DNA from 2 places in the Micrococcus sp. KRD026 genome. Region 2 is predicted to be linked to the other one. Evidence: riboswitches for the same ligand, from Rfam matches in the RefSeq annotation. Region 2 holds a riboswitch; the other holds the start of a gene.
The links. Region 2 has a riboswitch for thiamine pyrophosphate ahead of J1M40_RS05770 (thiamine ABC transporter substrate binding subunit). Riboswitches for the same ligand answer to the same signal wherever they lie in the genome.
Positions count from the first base shown of each region.

Region 1 (4,867 bases), on a different contig from region 2:
AGCGGCCCGCCCGGGGCGAACACGCTCACCTGCCCCGCGAACCGCAGGATCGCGCCCCACACCACGGGCACGCCCGCGATCTCGCACGCGTCGGCCACGAGGTAGCGGGTCGCGTAGTTGTCCGTGCCGTCGAGCACGAGGTCCACGGCGCCGACCCGTTCGAGCGCGTTGGCCGCGGTCAGGCGTTCGCGGTGCTCGACCACGCGCACCTCGGGGTGCAGGCCGCGCATCGTCGCGGCGGCGGAGGCGGTCTTGGGGCGGCCGAGGTCCGCCTCGGCGTGGATCACCTGGCGGTGCAGGTTGGAGCGGTCCACCATGTCGTCGTCGATCACGTGGACCTCCCCCACGCCCGCGGCGGCGAGGTAGGTCAGCACGGGCGCCCCGAGGCCGCCGGCGCCGACCACGAGGACGCGGGAGCGCAGCAGCGCCAGCTGGGCCTCGGGGCCGAAGCCGTCCAGGCTCAGGTGGCGGGCGAAGCGCTCCAGCTGGGTGTCGGACAGCGCGGTGAGGTCGCGGGGCTCGCGGGCGGCGGGGTCCAGGGCGGCGGTCACCGCTCGTCCTCCTCGGCCGTGACCCGCCCGGCCATCGGCGAGGAGGCCAGGGCGTGCTCGCGGCGCGGGATGCGCCCGGCACGGCGGGCGTGGAAGCCCGCCTCGAGCGCGAGCCGGCACGCGTGGGCCATGCGGGCGGGCTCGGCGGCGCGCGTGATCGCCGAGGCGGCGAGCACGGCGTCGCAGCCGGCCTCCATCGCCAGGGCGACGTCCGAGGCGGTGCCCACGCCGGCGTCGAGCACGATCGGCACGGAGGCGCGGGAGACGATCAGCTCCAGGTGTGCGCGGTTGAGGATGCCCAGCCCCGAGCCGATCGGCGAGCCCAGCGGCATGACGGCGGCGGCGCCGGCCTGCTCGAGGCGCAGCGCCATGGCGGGGTCGTCCGAGGTGTAGGCCAGGACGGTGAAGCCGTCGGCGGCGAGCCGCTCGGTGGCCTCGAGGGTCTCGACGACGTCGGGCAGCAGGGTGCGCTCATCGGCGATGACCTCGACCTTCACGAGGTCGGTCTCGAGCGCCTCCCGGCCGAGCCGGGCGGTGAGCACGGCGTCCCGGGCGGTGTAGCAGCCGGCGGTGTTGGGCAGCACGTCGATGCCGAGGCGGTCCAGCAGCGCGACCAGGCCGTCACGGGTGTCCGCGGACCAGCGGCGCAGCGCCACGGTGGTGAGCGTGGTGCCGGAGGCGACGAGGGCGCCCTCGAGGGCGGTCAGGTCGGTGATGCCGCCCGTGCCCATGATGAGCCGGGAGGCCAGGTCGTAGCCGCCGATCCGCAGCGGCGGGATCGCGGGGGCGGCGGGCGGGGTGCGGTGCTCGGCCATCGCTCAGCCCCCCTGCACCGCGGTGACGACGTCGACCTCGTCCCCGGCGGCCAGCTCCCGGGTGGCCCAGGCCGACCGGGGCACGACCTCGCCGCCGACCGCCACGGCCACGCCGAGCCGCCGCCCATCCGCGGCGGCGCCGTCCTCGCCGATCGCGCGCCCGGTGACGTGCGCGACGACGTCGCGGACGGTGGCCACGGCCAGCTCGGCGGGCTCTCCGTTGAGGGTCAGGGGGAGGGTGCTCATGCGATCTCCTTCAGGCGGGCGTGCAGCAGCTCGAGGATCCGCCCGGCCGCCCAGGGGGCGAGCAGGATCCCGTGACGGTGGAAGCCGGTGGCGACGACGGCGCCCGGAGCCTCGGGCACGGCGAGCACGCGCGGGGCGTCGTCGGGGGTGCCGGGGCGGGCGGCGGTGGTGATCTCGACCAGCTCGCACTCGCGGACGGCGGGCAGGATCGCGGCGGCGTCGGCGAGCAGGTCCAGCACGGCCCCGGCGGAGGTGCCGGCCAGGCCGTCCTCGCGGGCCGAGGCGCCGACCACGAGGGTGCCGTCCGCGCGGGGCACGAGGTAGACCTGGCGCCCGTGGACGAGGCCGCGGACGGTGCGGGTGATCAGGTGCGACTCCCCCGGCAGCAGCTGCTCGGGGCGCACCCGCAGACGCAGCACGTCGCCGTGGACGGGGCGCAGCGGGACCTCGACGGCGGTGGCCGCGCCGCCGATCCCGCGGTGGCCCAGGCCCGCGGCGAGGACCGCGCCGTCGGCGGTGAGGACGCCCCCGTCGGCCAGCGTGAGGCGCACCCCCTCGCCCTCCGGGCCGGCGGCGGTGACGCGTCCGGCCACGAACCGGGCGGCGGGTCCGGCGCCGACCGGGAGCGGGCCGCCGTCGGGTCCGGTCTCGGCGCGCAGGGCGGCGACGCAGGCGGCGGCGAGCCGTCGCGGGTCCACCTGATGGTCGTCCGGGGCGTCGAAGCCGGCGGCCAGGCCCGGGGCCAGGGCGGGCTCGGCGCGGCGCAGCGCGCGGACGGAGACGGGCTCGACCCGGCGACCGAGGATCGAGGCGTGCTCGAGCACGTGGTCCCAGGCGCGGGCGTCCGAGGGGTCCGCGGCCACGATCCAGGCGCCCTGTGCGAGGAAGCCCGTCTCCACATCGGTGAAGGCGGCGAGCAGGTCCACGAGGGCCGGGTAGGCCTCCCAGCCGGCCTGCAGCAGCGGGGCGAGGTCGTCCTGGCTGAACTGGGTCTCGGCGAGCGGCGCGAGCATCCCCGCCGCGGCGTGGGTGGCCCCGGCCACGGCGTGTGGGCGCCCGGCGGCGTCCAGCTCGGGGGCGATCAGGGTGACGGCGTGGCCTGCGGCGCGCAGACGCACGGCGGCGGTGAGGCCGATGATCCCGGCACCGACGACGGCCACGTGCACGGACCGGTCCTCCTCACGGCGGCATGACCCGCATCGAGTGGTGATGGTCGGCCGCGCCGGCGCGGTGCGCCCCTGCGGCCCTCTCAGCCCGGCGTGTGCGGCCCGGGCTCCCATGGAACAGCGGCCAGTCTGCCACAGTGGGCGCATGCACTCCCCCGATCCGCTCCTGATGACCGCGGCCGGCCGCGACGACGGCGACACCGGCCCCGGCGCGCGCCGCCGCGCCCGCCTCGCCGTCTCCCGGCTGTACGTCTGCACCGACCTGCAGCGGTTCCTGCGCCCGGACGACACGCTCGACACGGCCGCGTTCGCTCACTTCTGCGCGGCGGCGTTCCGCGGCGGAGTGGACCTGATCCAGGTGCGGGACAAGGCCGTGGACGTGGCGGTCGAGCTGGCCGCGTTCGCCGTGCTCGTCCCGCTGGCCCGGGAGCACGGGGCGCTCTCGGCCGCCAACGACCGCGCCGACGTCGCCGCCCTGGCCGGGGTGGACGTGTTCCACACGGGCCAGACCGACCTGACCACCGCGCAGTGCCGCGCCCTGCTGGGCCCGGACGTGGTGCTCGGCCGCTCGTGCCACACCGGGGCGCAGGTGCGCACCGCCCGCGCGGAGGACGGCCTGGACTACTTCTGCACGGGGCCGGTGTGGGCGACGCCCACGAAGCCGGGCCGGGCCGCCGTCGGACTGGAACTGCCGACCCTCGCCGCACGCCTGGACGCGGAGGACCCGGCGGGGGCGCGGCCGTGGTTCGCCATCGGCGGCGTCGACGCGGACCGGCTGCCCGAGGTCCGCGCGGCCGGGGCGGAACGGATCGTGGTGGTCCGCGCCGTGACGCAGGCCGAGGACCCCGAGGCCGCGGCCCGGACCCTGCGCGCGGGCCTGCCCGGCTGACGCGCCCCGCGGGGAGGTCACGGACGGGCCGTCCTGATGGTGTAGAGTCGACGAGTCCGCAACGCGCTCGACGCGTCGCGACCCCCGCCTCCGTAGCTCAGGGGATAGAGCGTCTGCCTCCGGAGCAGAAGGCCGCAGGTTCGAATCCTGCCGGGGGCACGAGCGAACAGAGCCGGACCCCCGTGGCGACACGGTGGTCCGGCTCTTCTGCGTTCTGCGGACCCGGACGCTCGAGCGGAGCGGGAGGTCCGGGTCACCGGCATTCGAGGCGGGAAATCGACCTCATGGGACGTCCCGAGGTGCGTATTCGCCGGATTTCCCGCCTCGAACGTGTCGAAGCCCGGAGGTCCCGCCCTCAGCCCCGCTGCGCATGACCGTGGTCGACGGGCCCGTGCCACGTCGGCCGCGAGGCGTCCCCGACCGCGAGCGCCTCCCCCGCCCGCATCGCGTCGGCCAGCCACGGCTTGGCCCGCTCGAGTGCGTCCTCCCAGCTCAGGCCCGCCCCGGCCAGCGTGGCCAGGGCCGAGGAGAGGGTGCAGCCGGTGCCGTGCGAGGCGCGGGTCGTCACGCGCGGGCCGCGCACCTCGTGCACGGCCCCGCCCACGCGCACGACGGCGTCCGGTACCTCCGCCGCTGCGGCCTCGGGCGCCTCGGTCTCGTCCAGGTGCCCGCCCTTGAGCAGCACCGTCACCCCGTGCTCGGCGGCCAGGCCCCGGGCCGCGTCGAGGGCGGCGTCCCAGCCCGTCGCGTCCCGCCCGGTCAGCCGGGCCAGCTCGGGCAGGTTGGGGGTCACCAGGTGCGCCGCCCGCAGCAGCCGGGACCACGCGGCGCGCCCGTCGTCGTCGCCCACCGCGGTGAGGGCGTCACCGCTCGAGGCCACCATGACCGGGTCCAGCACGACGACGGCGGGCAGGGTCTCCTCGAGCCAGCCGGCGACGGCCCGCATGAGCTCCACCGTGCCGAGCATGCCGATCTTCACGGCGTCCACGGCGATGTCGGCGGCGACCGAGTCGAGCTGGGCGCGCACCACGTCCACCGGCAGCGGGTGGACGATCTGCACGCCCTGCGTGTTCTGGGCGGTGATCGCGGTGATCGCGGTCATCCCGTAGCCGCCCCACGCGGCGATGGTCTTCAGGTCGGCCTGGACACCGGCGCCGCCGCCGGAGTCGGAGCCGGCGATGCTGAGCACACGGGGGACGG
Region 1 covers NZ_JABFBA010000009.1:146,320-151,186, forward strand. The annotation lists partial or broken gene J1M40_RS03765 (molybdopterin-synthase adenylyltransferase MoeB) at 1-551, opposite strand, end outside; gene J1M40_RS03770 (thiazole synthase) at 548-1,366, opposite strand; gene thiS (sulfur carrier protein ThiS) at 1,370-1,612, opposite strand; gene J1M40_RS03780 (FAD-dependent oxidoreductase) at 1,609-2,778, opposite strand; TPP riboswitch at 2,772-2,902, opposite strand; gene thiE (thiamine phosphate synthase) at 2,924-3,667, shown strand; tRNA gene J1M40_RS03790 (tRNA-Arg) at 3,754-3,826, shown strand; partial or broken gene thiD (bifunctional hydroxymethylpyrimidine kinase/phosphomethylpyrimidine kinase) at 4,023-4,867, opposite strand, start outside.
Region 1: it holds a riboswitch for thiamine pyrophosphate, as region 2 does, so the genes downstream of both, J1M40_RS03780 (FAD-dependent oxidoreductase) here and J1M40_RS05770 (thiamine ABC transporter substrate binding subunit) in region 2, are expected to answer to the same signal.

Region 2 (17,499 bases):
GTTCGACGGCGACACGCCCCCCGCCGAGGGTGCAGGCGTCGGCCCGCACAACCCGGGCATGGACGTGGAGCAGACCGGCGAGCGCTCGGCCGGCAAGATCGTGCTCGGGCTGATCATCGCCCTCGTGGTCATCGGCGTCCTGGTGTTCATCCTGGGCCGCGTCGCCGGCCTCGGCTGAGCCGCGGCGCAGACGCCTCGAGCACGCCACCGGCCCATCGCGACCACGGGGCGGGCACCGATCCGTCGGTGCCCGCCCCGTGGTCGTGTCCGCTCCGCGGTGATGCCGTTCAGCGGCGACTCCGCGCCCGCGCAGCGGTCAGAAGCCGCCGCCCACGGTCCGGCGGCCACCCGCCGTGCGTCGGCCGGCGGCACCGGACCGGCCGCGGGAGGCGAGGGCCCCGCCGAGCAGCCCGCCCAGCAGGCCGGTGCCGAGGCCGCCCGTGGACCGGGCCGAGGGTCCGAAGCCGCCGCGGTACGCACCGGAGCTGCGCCCGCGCGTCGTGCTTCCGGCGCCGCGGCGCGAGAGCTCACGCAGCGCCAGACCGCCGAGCGTGCCCAGGAGGGCACCGCCCAGGCCGCTGGACCGGCGTCCCTGAGAGCGGGCCTGCCGGCCGAAGCCGGGGGACCGGCCGATGTGCGCACCGATGGTGGGTCGGCTGGAGCGGCGGCCACCGCCGCCGAGAGTGCGGGTGAGGCTGGAGAGGATGCCCATGGTGTCCTCCTCGGACGTCGTGCCGGCCACTCGTGCGTGGCCGGTCGGGTGCGCCTCAACCTAGGCGCCGACCCCCGCACGGTGTCCAGACCGCGCCTCCTCATGCATCGAGGCGGGATATCCACCCCACGGCCGCCCGCGGCAGCCGGATGGGGTCGATATCCCGCCTCGAAACGCGCGGGCGGGGGCGTCAGTCCTGGAGCGGGGAGGTCTTCGGCTCGTCCCGCCAGAGGGCCACGTTCCGCGCCTCGGGCAGGTCGGAGAGGTGGAAGCCCGGATCCATGCCCGCCTTGAGCTTGCGCTCGTAGTCCCGGAGCAGCTTCACGGCCAGCCCGCCCAGCGGGATGATCGCCACGAGGTTGATGGTCGCCATGAGGGCCGCGAACGTGTCCGCGAGGTTCCACACCAGCGCCACGGAGCCGAGCGCGCCGCCGACCACGCACACCAGCACGAGCACGCGGAACACGCTGATGGCCCGACCCGCGTGGCGGCCGGCCAGGTACCGGATGTTGGCCTCACCGTAGTAGGTGTTGCCCAGCACGGAGGACCAGGCCAGGAAGAAGATGATGACGGTCAGCGCCGGGCCGGCCCACGCGCCCACGGCCTGCTGGAGCGCACCCTGGGTCACCTGCATGCCGAGCGCCTCCCCGCGTCCGTAGGCCGGGTTGGAGAGCAGGATGACGAACGCGGTGGCCGAGCACACGATCAGGGTGTCGAAGTAGACGCCCAGGGACTGCACGAAGCCCTGCTTGGCCGGGTGGGAGACGGCCGCGGTGGCGGCGGCGTTCGGGGCGGAGCCCATGCCGGCCTCGTTGGAGAACATGCCGCGGCGCACGCCCTGCATCACCATCGTCATGCCGACGGCGGCGCCCGCGACCTCGCGCAGGCCGAACGCGTGGCCCACGATCAGCGCGATCATGCCCGGGACCTCGGTGATGTTGACGACCATCACGATCAGGGCCAGGAAGATGTAGAACGTGGCCATCACGGGGACCAGCACGTTGGTCACGGCCGAGAGCCGGCGCACGCCGCCGAAGATCACGAGGCCGGTGAGGGCGGCCAGGCCCAGGCCCACGATCCACGCGGTGGTGGAGGACGCGCCCCAGTTGGCCTGCACGGACTCGGAGATCGAGTTGGACTGCACGGCGTTGAACACGAAGCCGTAGGTCACGGTGATGGCGACGGCGAACACGGCCGCCAGCCACTTCGCGCCCAGACCGTCGCGGATGTAGTACGCGGGCCCGCCGAAGTAGCCGTCCGCGCCCTTCTGCTTGTACAGCTGGGCCAGCGTGGACTCGACGAACGCGGTGGCGCCGCCGATGATCGCCAGCAGCCACATCCAGAACACGGCGCCCGGGCCGCCGATCACGATCGCGATCGCCACGCCGGCCACGTTGCCGGTGCCCACGCGCGAGGCCGCCGAGATGGTGAAGGCGCGGAACGGACTCACGCCGTCGTTCTCGAACCCGGTCTGGGACTTGGCCGTCACCGACCGCAGCATCTCCGGGAGCATGCGCACCTGCACGCCCACGGTCCGGATGGTGAACCACACCCCGGCCACGAAGAGCAGCGCCATCACGACGTACCAGTACTTGTCGTTGAAGGCCGTGACGGCCGCTGTGATCTGTTCCACTGTCGCTTCCACAGCCCCACCCTAGAGGCTGGGGCGGAGGACGCGGAATCGGGGCCGGGGTCAACCGGCGGCGGCGTCGTCCTCGACGCGGAGCTGGATCAGCTGCCCCATCCGCTCGGGCAGGTCCCCCTCGGGGGTGCCGACGCTGGCGTGGCGGGCGGCGGCCCGGGCGAGGTCGTCGGCCAGTTCGTTGCCGTGCACCCCCACGTGGCCCTTGACCCACGTGGTGTCCACCTGGACGTCCGCGGCCTGCGCCAGGTCGACGGCGGCCAGCAGGCGCCGCAGGGTGCGGCGGATGCGCTCGCCCCGGGCGCCGCCGAGGGTGAGCCGCTCGCGGCGGGCGGCGTTGAGCAGGGCCAGCGCGGCGCGCGAGTCCGAGTGGATGGTGACCCGGCCGCCGGGGGTGCCCGCCCACGCGCAGATCACGTGCCCCAGCACGAGCGCCTCGAGTTCCACCTCGAGCGGCATCGTGGCCCCGGCCACGGCCTGCACGGCCCACATGCTCGGCCCGGCGACGGCGGCCGCCCCGCCGATGCGGGAGCCGCGCAGCACGGAGCCGTCCACGTACACGTCCGTCACGTCCGCCTCGTCCGCGAACGTGAGGCTGTGGGTCACCCCGGGCAGGTTGCGGCGCAGGAAGCGGTCCGTGCGGCGGCGGGAGAGGAAGACGCCGGAGGAGCGGCGCAGCGCGTCCTCCTCCTCCTGGGCGGCCTCGATGGCCTCGAGCGGGATCCGGGCCGCGCCCGTCTGGGCGACCGTCTCCGGGTCCACGTCCGGCAGCAGGTAGCTGGAGCGCTGCGTGCCCACGGGGGACTCGTCGAGCCGGTAGGAGACCACGCGCGTGTCCACGGGGGCGAGGACCTCGAGCAGAGAGAGCAGCTCGGCGTCCCGGTCCGAGCGCAGCCGCACGATCACCGGGCGCTCTGGCGGCAGGTCGACGGTGACGGTGGACCAGAAGGCGCTCAGATGCGCCGTGCCGACCATCCCGGTGTAGACGTGGCCGCGGACGTCGTCGCCGAGCTCGCGCAGCTCGAGCTCGCGGGCCACGTAGACGATGCCCCCCGTCGTCGGATGCAGGTCCAGGCGGAGGGCGGGGCCGTGGTCCACGCCGGGCAGCATGGCCAGCGGGCTGGCCACCACGCGGACGCCGTCCCGGCGGATCCGGGTGCGCGGCGGGGAGGGACGGGGCACGACGGGGCCGGTGCGCGTGAGGTCGACGCCGTTCCGGTCCCGCGGGGTGCCCCGAGGCCGGCGGGCACGGACCACGCGCAGCGGGCGGTGCTGCTCCTCCGCCTTGGCGCCCGGGCCACGGAAGTCCCAGCCCACGTCGACGAGCGCCGCGGGGTGTGCGGGCTCGACGTCGTGATGCAGCGTCCGGTCCACGACCGTCCGCGGGTGGTTGATCCGTGCTCCCATGGCTTCGCCGGCTGTGTCGAAGGGGACCGCGCCGGAACTGTGAGCCGGGTCCGGCGGGCCATGCTGGTCCTGCGGCGGTCGGGCGGGATCGCCGTGGACGAAGGGGACGACCCGTCCCGACCTGTTCTGCTCTGGGCGACCTTACCGAGCGCACCTGTGAGGAGGCAGGTCTCCTCTCCTCGGCCTCCCGCGCGGCGGCGCCGGACGGGGGCTCAGAGCGGGTCCGTGCGGTGCCGCTGCACGTCCGGGCCGGTCGGCACGCCGAGCGCCTGCGCCTGCGCGCGCTGCTGCCGCAGGGACACGGTGCCCAGCAGCAGCGCCAGGGCCCGCTCCCCGTCCTCCGGGGTGTCCGCCGCCTCGGTGAGCAGACGGTGCAGGCCGAGACCGCCCAGCCCGAGCGCGAGGGCGGAGAGCACCACGTCCGCCCCGTCCCGGTGCCGCAGCAGGGCGGCCTCCGCGGCCTCGGCGCAGCCCGCCAGGTCCGTGACGCGGCGGGCGCGCACGGTCTCCTCCGCCTCGGCGACGATCCGGTCCGCCACCCGCGCCAGCAGCGACTGCTTGTCCGGCACGTGCCAGTACAGCGCGGAGGCCTGCACGCCCAGCACCCCGGCCACGCGCCGCATGGACAGGTCGCCCATGCCGAAGTCCTGCAGGATCCCGACGGCCGCGTCCACCACGTCCTGGGCGGTCAGCCGGGGGCGGGGTGCGGGCGGTGCGGGCGGGGTCATGCCTGAGAGGCTACCGCCGGCCGTCCTCCTCCGCCGCGATGCGTCCCCCCGCGCCGAGGCGCACGGTGCGGTCGGCCATCACGGCGGCCTCCGCGAGGTCGTGGGTGACGACGACGCCGGTCGTCCCCGCCGCCCGCAGCACCGCCCGGATGTCCTCGGCCAGGCGCCGGCGCAGGTCCGCGTCGAGCGCGGACAGCGGCTCGTCCAGCAGGAGCACCCGCGGGGCCGGGGCCAGCGACCGGGCCAGCGCCACGCGCTGGGCCTGCCCGCCGGAGAGCCGCTGCACAGGCCGGTCCGTGAGCTCGGTCAGGCCCACCAGGTCCAGCAGCTCGGCCACGCGCGCCCGCCGCCGGGCCCGGTCCCAGCCGGCGGACTCGAGGCCGTACGCCACGTTCCGGCCCACGGTCCGGTGCGGGAACAGCTGCCCGTCCTGGAACACCATCCCCACGCCCCGGCGGTGCGTCGGCACCGCGGCCACGTCCCGCCCGTCGAGCTCCACCGTGCCCGCCACGACGTCCTCGAGCCCGGCGATCCCGCGCAGGATCGTGGACTTGCCCGAGCCGGAGGCGCCCACGAGCGCCACGATCTCCCCGGCGGCCACGTCCAGGTCCGTCCCCCGCACGGGGGTGGAGCCGTCCGGGTAGCGGATCGCCACGTCCCGGAGCCGGAGGGAGGCCCCCGTCGTCGTCGGCGTCATCACAGACCTCCCGCCCCGGCCGGGCCCCGGGGGCGCAGCCGCTCGCACACCAGCATGATCCCGGCGCTCAGCACGGCCAGCACCGTGGCCGCCGCGAGCGCCATCCCGTAGTTGTCCGCGCCCGGCCGGCCCAGCAGCCGGGCGATCAGCACCGGCAGGGTGGGCGCGGACGGGCTCGCCAGGAAGCTCGTGGCCCCGAACTCGCCCAGGGACACCGCGAAGGCGAAGCCCGCGGCCACGCCCACGCCGCGGGCGAGGAACGGGCCGTCCACGGTGGCCAGCACCCGCCACGGGCCCGCCCCGAGGGTGCGCGCGGCCTCCCGCAGCCGGGGGTCCACCGCCGCGAGCACGGGCACGAGCGCCCGCACCGCGAGCGGCAGCGCCACCACCGCCTGGGCCAGCGGCACGAGCACGCCCGAGGCCGCCAGCTCCGGGAACGCGGCCCGCAGGGACACGACGAAGCCGAAGCCCACGGTCACCGCGGACACGCCGAGCGGCAGGAGCAGGGCGCCGTCGAGGGCCCGCTGGGCCGCCAGCGCGGCGCGTGAGCGGAAGGGCCGGGTCAGCAGCAGGGCCAGCGGCACGGCCACCACGAGCGTCACGAGCGTGGCGTCCACGGCCACCCGCAGGGACTGTTCGAGCGCCTGGGCCGGCGTCGACCCGCCCACGAACCCGCTGCCCGCGCTCGTGGACAGCAGCCGATAGTTGCCCAGCCCCCAGCCGTGGCGGGTGTGGAAGGAGCGCAGCACGAGCGTGAGGATCGGGGCCACCACGAGCGCCACCACCGCGAGCATCACGGCCACCGGGGCCGCGTCCGCGCGCGTGAGCCGGGCCGGCGGCGTCTCCCGCAGGCGCAGCGCCCGCTGGGTGCGCGCCGCCGTCACGCCGGAGACCACGACGGCGGCCAGCACCACCGCGAACTGCAGCACGGAGAACACCGCCGCGGTCCGCAGGTCCAGGTAGACGGAGGTCTGCACCCAGATCTCCGACTCGAGCGTGCCGTAGCCGGGCCGGCCGAGCGTCTGGACGATGCCGAACGCGGACGCGCAGAACAGGAACACCAGGGCCGCGCTCGCGGCGATCGCCGGGGCGAGCTGGGGCAGCGTCACGGTGCGGAACGCCCGCCACGGCGAGGCGCCCAGGGTGCGGGCGGCCTCGGTCTGGCGCGGGTCCAGCGCGTTCCACAGCGCGCCCACCTGGCGCACCACCACGGACACGTTGAAGAAGACCATGGCCAGCACGACGGCGGTGGTCGTCTGGTCCAGCCCGGTGAAGCCCAGCGGTCCGCCGGGGGCGAGCAGGGCGCGGAACGCGACGCCGACCACCACCGTGGGCAGCACGAACGGCACGAGCACGAGGGCGCGGAGCACGGCCTGCCCCGGGACGCGACGCCGGTGCAGCACGAACGCGGTCGGCAGGCCGAGCGCCACCGAGACCACCGTGCCGGCGGCGGCCATCCCGAGCGTCTGGCCGAGGATGCGCCACGTGCGCTCGCGGGCGAGGGTCTCCCCGAAGGCGGTGAGGTCCACGGCGCCGGTGAACGCGTCGGCGTCGCCTCCGATCCCGCGCCAGAGCATGGCCGCCACGGGCCACGCGAAGAAGACGAGCAGGAAGGCGACCGGCAGGACGGCGGCCACCAGCCACCACGGGCCGAGCCCGTCCCCCCGGCCGCGGGCCCGCCGGCGCGGCAGGTCCGTGCCGGGGGCCGCGACCTCGGTGAGCGCGGACATCAGCGCCGGGAGGCCTCGGCCAGGGCGGTCCACTCCTTCAGCAGGTCCTCGCGGCGCTCGTCGATGCGGGCGGGGTCCGGGGTGATGGCGTCCTCGACGAGCGGCGCGTTCTGCGCCCACTCCTCGGGCAGCTGCACCGACTCGTCGATCGGGTACATGTACATCGACTCGGGCAGGGCGGACTGGACCTCCTCGGTGAGCATGAAGTCCACGAACGCCTGCGCGCCCTCGGGGTTCTTCGCGCCCTCGAGCACGCCGGCGTACTCGACCTGCGGGGTGCAGGAGTCCTCGATCACCTCGGTCTCGGGGGCGAACGCGGGGGAGGAGGAGTAGGAGAGCACCACCGGGAACTGGCCCTTGCCCTCGCCGCCGGAGAAGTCCGAGTTGTAGGCGTCGGACCAGCTGTCGGCGACCTTGCCGCCGTTCTCCATCAGGCCCCGCCACCAGTCCTGCCAGCCGTCGTCGCCGAACTTCTCCGTGGTGGCCGCGAGCAGCGCCAGGCCGGGGGAGGAGGCCACGGGGGAGGTGGCGACCGTCAGCTTCGCGTACTCGGGGTCGTCGAGCTGGTCGATCGAGGTGGGGGCCTCGACGTCGTGGGCCTCGAACCATGCCGGATCCGTGTTGAAGCACACCTGGCCCTGGTCCACCGGGGTCATGCGGTCCTCCACCATCCGGTCCTGTGCGGAGGCGGGCAGGTCCTGCGGGGTGTATTCGGCGACGACGCCCTCGCGGACGAGGCGGTGCGCCGAGTGGTCCTCCACGCCGTAGACGCCGTCCACGGTGGGCTCATCCTTGGCCAGCAGGAGCTGGTTCACCACGCTGCCGGCGTCGCCGGGGGCCGTCGTCTTCAGGGTGTAGCCGGACTCCTGCTCGAACTTCTGGACGAGCTCCTGGGGCAGGTTGAACGAGTCGTGCGTCATGATCGTCACCGTCGTCGGCTCGCCGCCGGCGCCGGCGGCGGACGACGACGCCCCGTCGCCGGACGAGCCGGACACCGAACAGCCGGTGAGGGCGAGGGCGGCCACTGAGAGGGCGGCGAGGGCGCGGTGCGGGGTGCGGGACATGGCGGTTCTCCTCTGGGACGGCAGAGGGGCCGGGACGAGGCCGCCACCGGAATCCCGGGACGACGTCGACCGGGAGACTCGACTTCCTTCGCCGGTGCGGACCGGAGCAGGTTCGAGGGTCTGCGGCGGACCGCACTCTCAGCGCCGCGCGGGCGCTCCCCTGTCGATGTGGACTGGTCCCGACCCTACCCCGTCCGGCCCGCGCATAGACTGCCCGCGTGAGCGCCGCACAGCCCGCGGGGGTGACCCCGCCGCCCGCCTCGTCCAGCCCCGCCTCCGACTGGGACATCCGCCGCCCCCACCGCATGTGGCCGCGCATGCTGGTGATCGTCCTGACGCTCGCGGGCCTGGTGCTGGTGGTGCAGTTCTTCCAGGGGATCGCCTCCATCGCGGCGCCCGTCTTCCTGGGGCTGAACCTCGTGATCGTGGCCTACCCCCTGCAGGCCTGGCTCATCCGCCGGGGCCTGCACCCCGTGCTCGGGGCCGCCACCACCGTCCTGCTGGTCGTCGCGGTGATGGCCGTGTTCGGGGGCATGATGGTGTGGTCCGGCCTCGAGCTGGTGGCGGAGCTGCCCAAGTACGCGGACCGCTTCCAGCAGATCGTCCTGGACGTCTCGCACTGGCTCAACGAGCGCGGCGTGACCCCGGACATGGTGTCCCAGCAGCTGGCCTCGATCGACATGAGCGCCGTCACCGGGACGGCCGTCAGCGCCATCACGAAGATCGCCACGAACGTCTACGCGGTCTTCGGCCTGCTCGTCACCGTGATCATGGGCATGTTCTTCCTCGCGATGGACTCGATGGACGTCGAACGCCGCGTCCGCCTGCTCAGCACCGCCCGCCACGAGTTCGGCCACGCCCTGGTCGAGTTCGCCCAGGGCGTGCGCCGCTACTGGGTGGTCACCACGGTGTTCGGCCTGATCGTGGCGGTGCTGGACGTGATCGCCCTCATGCTGATCGGCGTCCCGCTCGCGCTCGTGTGGGGCGTGCTCAGCTTCCTCACCAACTACATCCCGAACATCGGCTTCATCATCGGCCTGCTGCCGCCGGCCGTCCTGGGCCTGGCGGCGGGCGGCTGGTCCGACTTCCTGTGGGTGGTGGTCAGCTACTCGGTGCTGAACTTCGTGCTGCAGTCCGTGATCCAGCCCAAGGTGGCCGGCGACGCGATCGGCGTGATCCCCACCGTCAGCTTCCTCTCCCTGCTCTTCTGGGCCTGGGTCCTCGGCCCGCTCGGCGCCATCCTCGCGCTGCCCTGCACGCTGCTGGCCAAGGCCGTGCTGATCGACGCCGACCCGAACGCCCGCTGGATCAACGCGCTCATCGCCTCGGACCTGAAGGGGATGGAGCGCCGTCAGTCCTCGCTCCTGGAACGGCTGCGCCCGGCGGCCTGGCGCTCGGACGCGCACGGGGGAGACGAGGACCGCGCCCCGACGGACGGCGGGGACGACGACGGCCCCGCGACCGACGAGGTCACGGGCGGGGCTGGAGCAGCACCAGGTCGTTGAGCGCGCCGGCCAGCCGCAGCAGCGGCGGGGCGGGGAACGACAGCTGGGGCAGCCCCGGGTGCAGTGCCGCGCACGCGGCGGCCGCGGCCTCCTCGCCCGCGGCGTCCTCGAACGCCGGCCGCAGCACCGCAGCGCCCAGCGGCAGCGTGTCCAGGAGGGAGCGGGGGCCCCGCTCGGCCGGGTCGTACGCGGCGGGCTGCGCCGCCCCGGTCACCGTGCGCACGCGCAGGGGCCGGCCGGCGGCGTCGTCGGCGCCCTGCAGGAAGCGCAGCGCCGCCGCCGCGTAGGGGTGCTCGGGGTGGAACCGGTCGCCGCGCCAGTGCACGGCGGCCTCGCCGTCGCCCCCCAGCCGCACCCACGAGGCCAGGTGGCCGGGCCCGCCCCACGGCCCGGTGTCCGGCCGCGGTGCCGGCGGCACCCACAGCACCCGGGTGATCCCCAGCAGGGCGGCGAACTCGGCGGCCACCTGGCCGGGGGTCCACGCGCCGTTGATCCGCCCGTCCAGCACGGGGTCCGCGGCCACCACGGCCGTCCCCTCGCCGTCGCTCACCCAGGCCCCGCGCGGGGCGCACAGCAGGGGGGTGAGCAGCGGCAGTCCCGCCGCCTCCGCCACGGCCGTCGCGGCCGCGCCGTCGAGCGGCCCGGTCCCGGTCAGGCCCGCGGCGCTGCGCCAGGCGACGGCGGCCAGGCCCTCGGGGCGGCGGACGAAGCTCGGCCCGGTGCGGCCCAGCAGCGGTGAGCCCACCGGCGCGCGCAGCAGGTCCACCTCCGGGGGCACCAGCCGCGCCGCCCCGGCGTCGCGCGGGTGGGCGAGCACGGTGACCGGCAGCACGGCGGCGAGCGTCTCGGCCAGGCCCACGACGGCGTCCCGCGTCTCCTCCAGCAGCGTCGGCACCGGGTGGCGGTGGGGCAGGACGAGCCAGGCCCGCTCGGGCGGATCCTCGGGTCCGGGCACGGGCACGACGACGTCCCGGCGCTCCCGCGCGTCGGTGGGGGCGGGGTCGACGGCGGCCATGGCGGACGGGCTCCTGGGAAGACGGCGGCGACGCGCGGGCGCGTCGAGGGGATGTCCATCGAGCATAGGCGTCGAACAGGAAGCCGCGGCGGTTTGACCTGTGACCCGGAACACGTGCAGAGTGCGGCCATGACCGCGATGTTCTCCGCCCAGGACCACGACGATCTCGACCGGGTCCTCGGCGCGACCGGCGGGATCCCCGACCCCGCCGACCTGCACGCCCTCGCCGACGACGCCGTCGCGCAGGTGCGGCGTTGGCTCGCCGAGTCCCGCGACCATGAGGCCGACTTCGCGGCCCGCCAGCTGGCGGGCGCCTTGAAGGAGCCGGGCGGCCTCGACTTCATCGTGCGCTTCGTGGACCACGTGGTCCGCCCCGAGGACCCCGCGATCGCCGCTCGGGCGCTGCGGGAGCTCGCCGGCCGCGCCCCCGGCTTCCTGCCCCCGGCACTGCGCGCCGTCCTCGGCGTCGGCGGCCGCGCGGCCCCGCTCGTGCCGCGCATCGCCGTCCCCACGGCCCGCCGCGTGCTGCGGCACATGGTCTCCCACCTGATCGTCGACGCGCGGGACCGGCAGCTCGGCAAGGCCATCGCGGCCCTGCGCGACGAGCACACCCGGCTGAACATCAACCTGCTGGGCGAGGCGATCCTCGGTCAGGGCGAGGCGGACCGCCGGCTCGAGGGCATCGCCGCGCTGATCCGCCGCGACGACGTCGACTACGTGTCCGTGAAGGTCTCCGCCGCCACCGCCCCGCACGCGCCCTACGCGTTCGACGAGGCCGTCGCGGACATCACCGAGCGGCTCACCCCGCTGTTCGAGCTCGCCCGGGACCGGGACACCTTCATCAACCTGGACATGGAGGAGTACCGCGACCTCGACCTCACGCTCAACGTGTTCACCGCCCTGCTCGAGCAGCCGGGCCTGCGCGACTACGAGGCCGGCATCGTGCTGCAGGCCTACCTGCCGGACGCGCTCGCGGCCATGGTGCGCCTGCAGGAGTGGGCCGCGCGCCGCGTCGCCGCCGGCGGCGCCCCGGTCAAGGTGCGCGTGGTCAAGGGCGCCAACCTGCCCATGGAGCGGATGCAGGCCTCCCTCACGGGCTGGCCGCTGGCCACGGTGGGCTCGAAGCAGGAGGCGGACACCAACTACAAGCGCGTGCTCAACTACGCGCTCACCCCGGAGCATCTGGCCCACGTGCGCATCGGCGTGGCCGGGCACAACCTCTTCGACGTCGCCCTCGCCCACCGGCTGATCGAGCACCGCGGCCTCGACCCGGCCGCGGTGGAGTTCGAGATGCTGCTCGGCATGGCCACCGGCCAGGCCGCCGCCGTCCGGGCCGACGTCGGCGCCCTGCTGCTCTACACGCCCGTGGTGCGGCCCGAGGAGTTCGACGTGGCGATCTCCTACCTCGTGCGCCGCCTCGAGGAGGGCGCCTCCCCGGAGAACTTCATGTCCGCCGTGTTCGACCTGGACGCGGACGCGGACCTGTTCGCCCGCGAGGAGGAGCGCTTCCGCGCCTCGCTGCGCCACCTGGACGCGGCCGTGCCCCGTCCGAACCGCCTCCAGGACCGGTCCCGCGGGGAGGACGGGCCGACCCCCGCCCCCGTGGACGGCTTCGCCAACACCCCGGACACGGATCCCGCGCTGCCCGGCAACCGGGGGTGGGCCCGCCGGATCCTCGCGGCCGTCCCGGGCTCGGACCTCGGGACGGACACCGTCCGCGCCCACCGCGCCACCACGGCCGACGACGCCCGCGCCGCCATCGCCGCCACCACCGACCCCGGCGCCCGCTGGGGCTCGCTCACCGGCCTCGAGCGCGCCGACGCGCTGGACGCCGTCGGACGGGCCCTGCACGCCGGCCGGGCCCGCCTGCTGGAGGTGGCCGCCGCCGAGACCGGCAAGACCCTGGACCAGGGCGACCCCGAGGTCTCCGAGGCCGTGGACTTCGCGCACTACTACGCGCGCCTGGCCCGCGGCCTGGACGCGGTGGAGGGCGCTCGCGCCGTGCCCGTCCGCCTGACCGTGGTGATCCCGCCGTGGAACTTCCCCGTGGCCATCCCGGTCGGGGGCGTCCTCGCCGCGCTCGGGGCCGGCTCGCCCGTGGTGTTCAAGCCGGCCCCGCAGTCCGAGCGGACGGGCGCGGTCGCGTGGGAGCTGATCGTGGCCGGGCTGCGGGACTCGGGGCTGTTCGACGACCGCGGCCCGCTCGCCGGGCACGACCCCGCGGACCTCGTGCGCCTGGTGACGCTGGCGGACGAGGACGAGGCGGAGGTCGGCGCGGCGCTCGTGACCGACCCGGCCGTCGAGCGGCTCATCCTCACCGGCAGCTGGGACACCGCACGGCTGTTCAAGGGGATGCGCCCCGACCTGCACCTGCTCGCCGAGACCTCCGGCAAGAACGCCGTGATCGTGACCCCGTCCGCGGATCTGGACCTGGCCACGAAGGACGTGGTCCAGTCCGCTTTCGGTCACGCCGGCCAGAAGTGCTCGGCGTCCTCCCTCGTGGTGCTCGTCGGCTCCGTGGCCACCTCCGAGCGCTTCCACCGGCAGCTGCTGGACGCCGCCTCGTCCCTGCACGTGGCGCACCCCGCGGACCCGCGCGCCGAGATGGGCCCCGTGATCGAGGCCCCCGGCGAGAAGCTGCGCCGCGGGCTCACCGAGCTCGGCCCGGGGGAGCGGTGGGCCCTGCGCCCGCGGCCGCTGGACGAGACGGGTCGCCTGTGGAGCCCGGGCATCCGCTCCGGCGTCCGCCCCGGCGCCGACGCCCACCTCACCGAGTACTTCGGCCCCGTGCTGGCCGTGATGACGGCCGAGACGCTCGAGGAGGCGATCGGGATCGTGAACGCCGTGGACTACGGCCTCACCTCCGGGCTGCACTCGCTGGACCGGGAGGAGATCGACGTGTGGCTGCGCGGCGTGCGCGCCGGCAACCTCTACGTGAACCGCGGCATCACCGGGGCCATCGTGCGCCGCCAGCCCTTCGGCGGCTGGAAGCGTTCCGTCGTCGGCCCCACCACGAAGGCCGGCGGGCCGCACTACCTGCATGGCCTCGTGGACTGGGAGGACGCGCCCACGTGGGCCGGGGGAGAGGGACGGCCCGGGGCCGAGGCCGACGGTGCGGGCGCATCCTGGCTCGAGACCGCCCGCGCCCTCGACACCCACGCGTGGACCACCGTGTTCGGGGTGGCCACGGACGTCTCCGCGCTCGAGGCCGAGCGGAACGTGCTGCGTCACGTCCCCACCCCGGTCCTCGTGCGCCGGCACTCGGGGCCCGCCGACCACCTGCTGCGCATCGTCTCCGCCGGCCTGCGCGCCGGGGCGCCCATGACCGTGAGCCTGCGCCCGACCCCCACCGCGGAGGGGCCCGACGCGGACGGGCTCTCGGCCGAGGCCGTGCGCGGCCGGGTGGAGGAGCTGGTCCGGTCCGTCCGCACGGAGGGTGCCGGCACGTCCGCGCCGGTGGACGTCGTCGTCGAGGACGACGCCGCGTTCCACGACCGCGCCCGGCGGCTGGCCCTCATCCCGCCCGCAGCGGAGGGCGGCGGCGACGCACGGATCCGGCTCGTCGCCGACTGGACCGGCGACCGGGAGGCGGCCGAGGCGGCGCGGCGCGCGCTGCACGCGGCGCTCGGCGACACCCCCGACGTGGCGGTCTACGCTGGCCCCGTGGTGAGCGCCGGCGAGGTGGAGCTGCTGCCGTTCCTGCACGAACAGGCCGTGTCCGTGACCGCCCACCGGTTCGGCACGCCGGACCATCTGACCGAGGGGGTCCTGTGACCCCGAGGAGGAACCTCCGATGCATCTGATCCCCCGCACGATCTGGGTCGTCGCCCGCGCCCGCCGCCGCCCGCGCGCCGGACTCTGGGAGCCGACGACGCTGCCGATGCGCGCCCTGCCCACGGACGTGGACATGGCCCTGCACGTCAACAACGGCCAGTACTTCGGGCTGTTCGACCTCGGCCGCTTCGACGCGATGGTCCGCACCGGCCTGTGGGACGAGATCCGCCGTCGCGGCTGGACGCCCGTGGTGCAGGCCGAGCAGATTGCGTTCCGCCGCTCGGTGACCCTGGGGCAGCGGTTCGACGTGGAGACGCGGATGATCGGCCTGGATGAGCGCGCGGTGTGGTTCGAGCAGCGCGTGGTGGTCGACGGCGACGTCGCGGTGCGCGCGTACATCTGCACGCGCCTGCGCAAGAAGGACGGCCGCCCCGTGGAGAACGACGAGGTCCGGGCGATCGCGGCGGCGGCCGGCCACGACCTCGCGGGGGAGCCGACGCTGCCGGAGTGGCTGCACGAGTGGCGGCGCAGCGTGGCCCTGCCGTCGGCCCGGACGCCCCTGCCCCACACGTGGGACCTCGACACAGTGCGGCGAGGATGAACGTTCGAGTGATATGGGGCACGATGGTCGGGTGAACAACAGACTCCTGATCGTCGCGACCCTCTCGCTGGCCGCGCTCGTCGTCGTGCTGGTGGCCGCCATCGGCGGCGGCGCGTGGTGGGTGCTGGCGGTGCTCCTGGTGGCGCTGCTCGTGCTCGCCGTGTGGGACATGACCCAGAAGCGGCACGCGATCCTCCGCAACTACCCCGTGCTCGGCCACATGCGGTATCTGCTGGAGTCGATCCGCCCCGAGATCCAGCAGTACTTCATCGAGCGCAACTTCGACGGCAAGCCGTTCGACCGGGACACCCGCTCGATCGTCTACGCCCGTGCGAAGGGCCTGGACAGCCACAAGGCGTTCGGCACCGAGCGGGACACCTCGGAGATCGGCTACGAGTTCCTGTTGCACTCCACCGCCCCGGTCAACCCGCCGGAGGAGCCCCCCACGGTGCGGATCGGCGGCCCGGACTGCCGCCGGCCCGTGGACATCTCGCTGATGAACATCTCGTCCATGTCCTTCGGCTCCCTCTCCGCCAACGCCGTGATCGCCATGAACAAGGGCGCCGGCCTGGGCGGGTTCATCCACGAGACCGGCGAGGGCGGCCTCACCAAGTACCACCGCGGCAACGGCGCGGACCTGTTCTGGGAGATCGGCTCCGGCTACTTCGGCTGCCGCAACGAGGACGGCACCTTCAGCCCGGAGAAGTTCGCCGAGAAGGCGCTGCTGCCCGAGGTCAAGGGCATCACCATCAAGATCTCCCAGGGCGCGAAGCCCGGCCTGGGCGGCATGCTGCCCAAGGAGAAGATCTCCCCCGAGATCGCCGAGGCCCGTGAGATCCCGATGGACAAGGACTGCCTGTCCCCGGCGTCCCACTCCGCGTTCCGCACCCCGCGCGAGATGGTCAGGTTCATCGAGCAGCTCCGTGAGCTCTCGGACGGCAAGCCGATCGGCATCAAGTTCTGCGTGGGCTCCCGCGTGGACGTGCTGGCCATGACCAAGGCCATCTGGGAGGAGCGGATCGCCCCCGACTTCATCATCGTGGACGGCTCCGAGGGCGGCACCGGCGCCGCCCCGCTCGAGTACTCGGACCGCGTGGGCACCCCGCTGACCGAGGGCCTCATGCTCGTGCACAACGCGCTCGTGGGCACCGGCCTGCGCCACATGATCAAGCTCGGCGCGGCCGGCAAGGTCGCCACCGGTTCGGACATCGTCAAGCGTCTGATCCAGGGCGCGGACTTCACCATGTCCGCCCGCGCGATGATGATGGCCACCGGGTGCATCCAGGCGCAGAAGTGCCACACGAACGAGTGCCCCGTGGGGGTGGCCACGCAGGACCCGCGTCTGATGCGCGCCCTCGACGTGGAGGACAAGGGCAACCGCGTCTTCAACTACCACCGCCTGACCGTGCGCGAGGCCGTGCAGATCATGGCGTCCATGGGCCTGACGCATCCGTCCCAGCTGAACACCCGCATGCTGCGCCGCCGCGTGGACCACCTGAGCACCCGCTCGTACGCGTCCATCTACCACTGGCTGCGCACGGACGAGCTGCTCAACGACCCGCCCGCCGGCTGGGCCATGGACTGGGAGGAGGCGGACGCGGACCACTTCGGCGAGCACGCCCGCGTGGACTACCTCACCGAGCGCGACCCCCAGTGGCGCTCCGAGCTGCTGATCCCGGGCCGCAAGGCGGCCGGCGCCCCCGTGCAGGGCTCCCCCATCTCCGGGACGGGCTCCACGCTCGTCGACGCCCGGCAGACCGAGTCCGTGCCGCTGACGACGTCGCCGATGCCGCGCGTCAGCTCGTTGGGTGAGGGTGAGTCGCTGTCCCCGCACGGCGGCCGTCGTCGGGCCCCGCAGGATCCGGCACCCGCCGCCACCGCCGGCGAGACGCCCACCGACGAGAACGAGGGCCTGCCGGCGGAGGCCGGCGAGCGGCCCGAGCGCCAGGACGGCGAGGAGGTCACCCAGCGGGGGACCACCGGCCGCGTCGAGGGCGAGCACCGCGGCGAGGGCCGCGTCGGCTGACCCACCCCCGCAGTCACCCCCGCTTTCGAGGCGGGAAATCCACCTCACACGACGCCCCCGGGCGCCCATGAGATAGATTTCCCGCCTCGTCGCGTGAGGGGTCGTAGCCTGGGGCCGTGACCCTGCCCGCCCCCGCCGCTCGCCGCCCCTCCGCGGCCCTGCTGTGGGTGCTGCTGGCGGCGATGGGCGCCGGGCCCCTGTTCAACTACGGCGTCTCCGCCTCCTCCACGGTCGTGATGGAGCGGCTCGACGTCACCTCGGGCCAGCTCGGCACCGTGATGACGGTCGTGTTCGCGGCGGCCGCCGTCACCTCGCTCGGCCTCGGCCGGGCCGCCGACCGCCTGTCCGCCCGCGCACAGCTGAGCATCATCTTCGGCGGCACCGCCGCGGCGCTCGTGCTCGGCGCCGTCGCCCCGTCCCTGCCCGTGCTGTACGCGGCGGCCGCCGTGGCGGGCGTCACGCAGGCCATCTCCAACCCCACCACGAACCGGATCATCCGGACCGTGGTGCCGCCGGAGAGGCGCATCGGGTGGGTCGGGGTGAAGCAGTCCGGCGTGCAGGCGGCCCAGCTGGTCGGCGGCCTGTTCTTCCCGGCCGC
Region 2 covers NZ_JABFBA010000015.1:19,545-37,043, forward strand. The annotation lists gene J1M40_RS05735 (DUF6480 family protein) at 1-178, shown strand, start outside; gene J1M40_RS05740 (hypothetical protein) at 317-712, opposite strand; gene J1M40_RS05745 (sodium:alanine symporter family protein) at 903-2,345, opposite strand; gene J1M40_RS05750 (RNase H family protein) at 2,406-3,761, opposite strand; gene J1M40_RS05755 (TetR family transcriptional regulator) at 3,974-4,489, opposite strand; gene J1M40_RS05760 (ABC transporter ATP-binding protein) at 4,500-5,144, opposite strand; gene J1M40_RS05765 (iron ABC transporter permease) at 5,186-6,916, opposite strand; gene J1M40_RS05770 (thiamine ABC transporter substrate binding subunit) at 6,916-7,980, opposite strand; TPP riboswitch at 8,047-8,152, opposite strand; gene J1M40_RS05775 (AI-2E family transporter) at 8,199-9,485, shown strand; gene J1M40_RS05780 (agmatine deiminase family protein) at 9,451-10,500, opposite strand; gene J1M40_RS05785 (bifunctional proline dehydrogenase/L-glutamate gamma-semialdehyde dehydrogenase) at 10,630-14,274, shown strand; gene J1M40_RS05790 (thioesterase family protein) at 14,294-14,875, shown strand; gene J1M40_RS05795 (FMN-binding glutamate synthase family protein) at 14,889-16,901, shown strand; gene J1M40_RS05800 (MFS transporter) at 17,018-17,499, shown strand, end outside.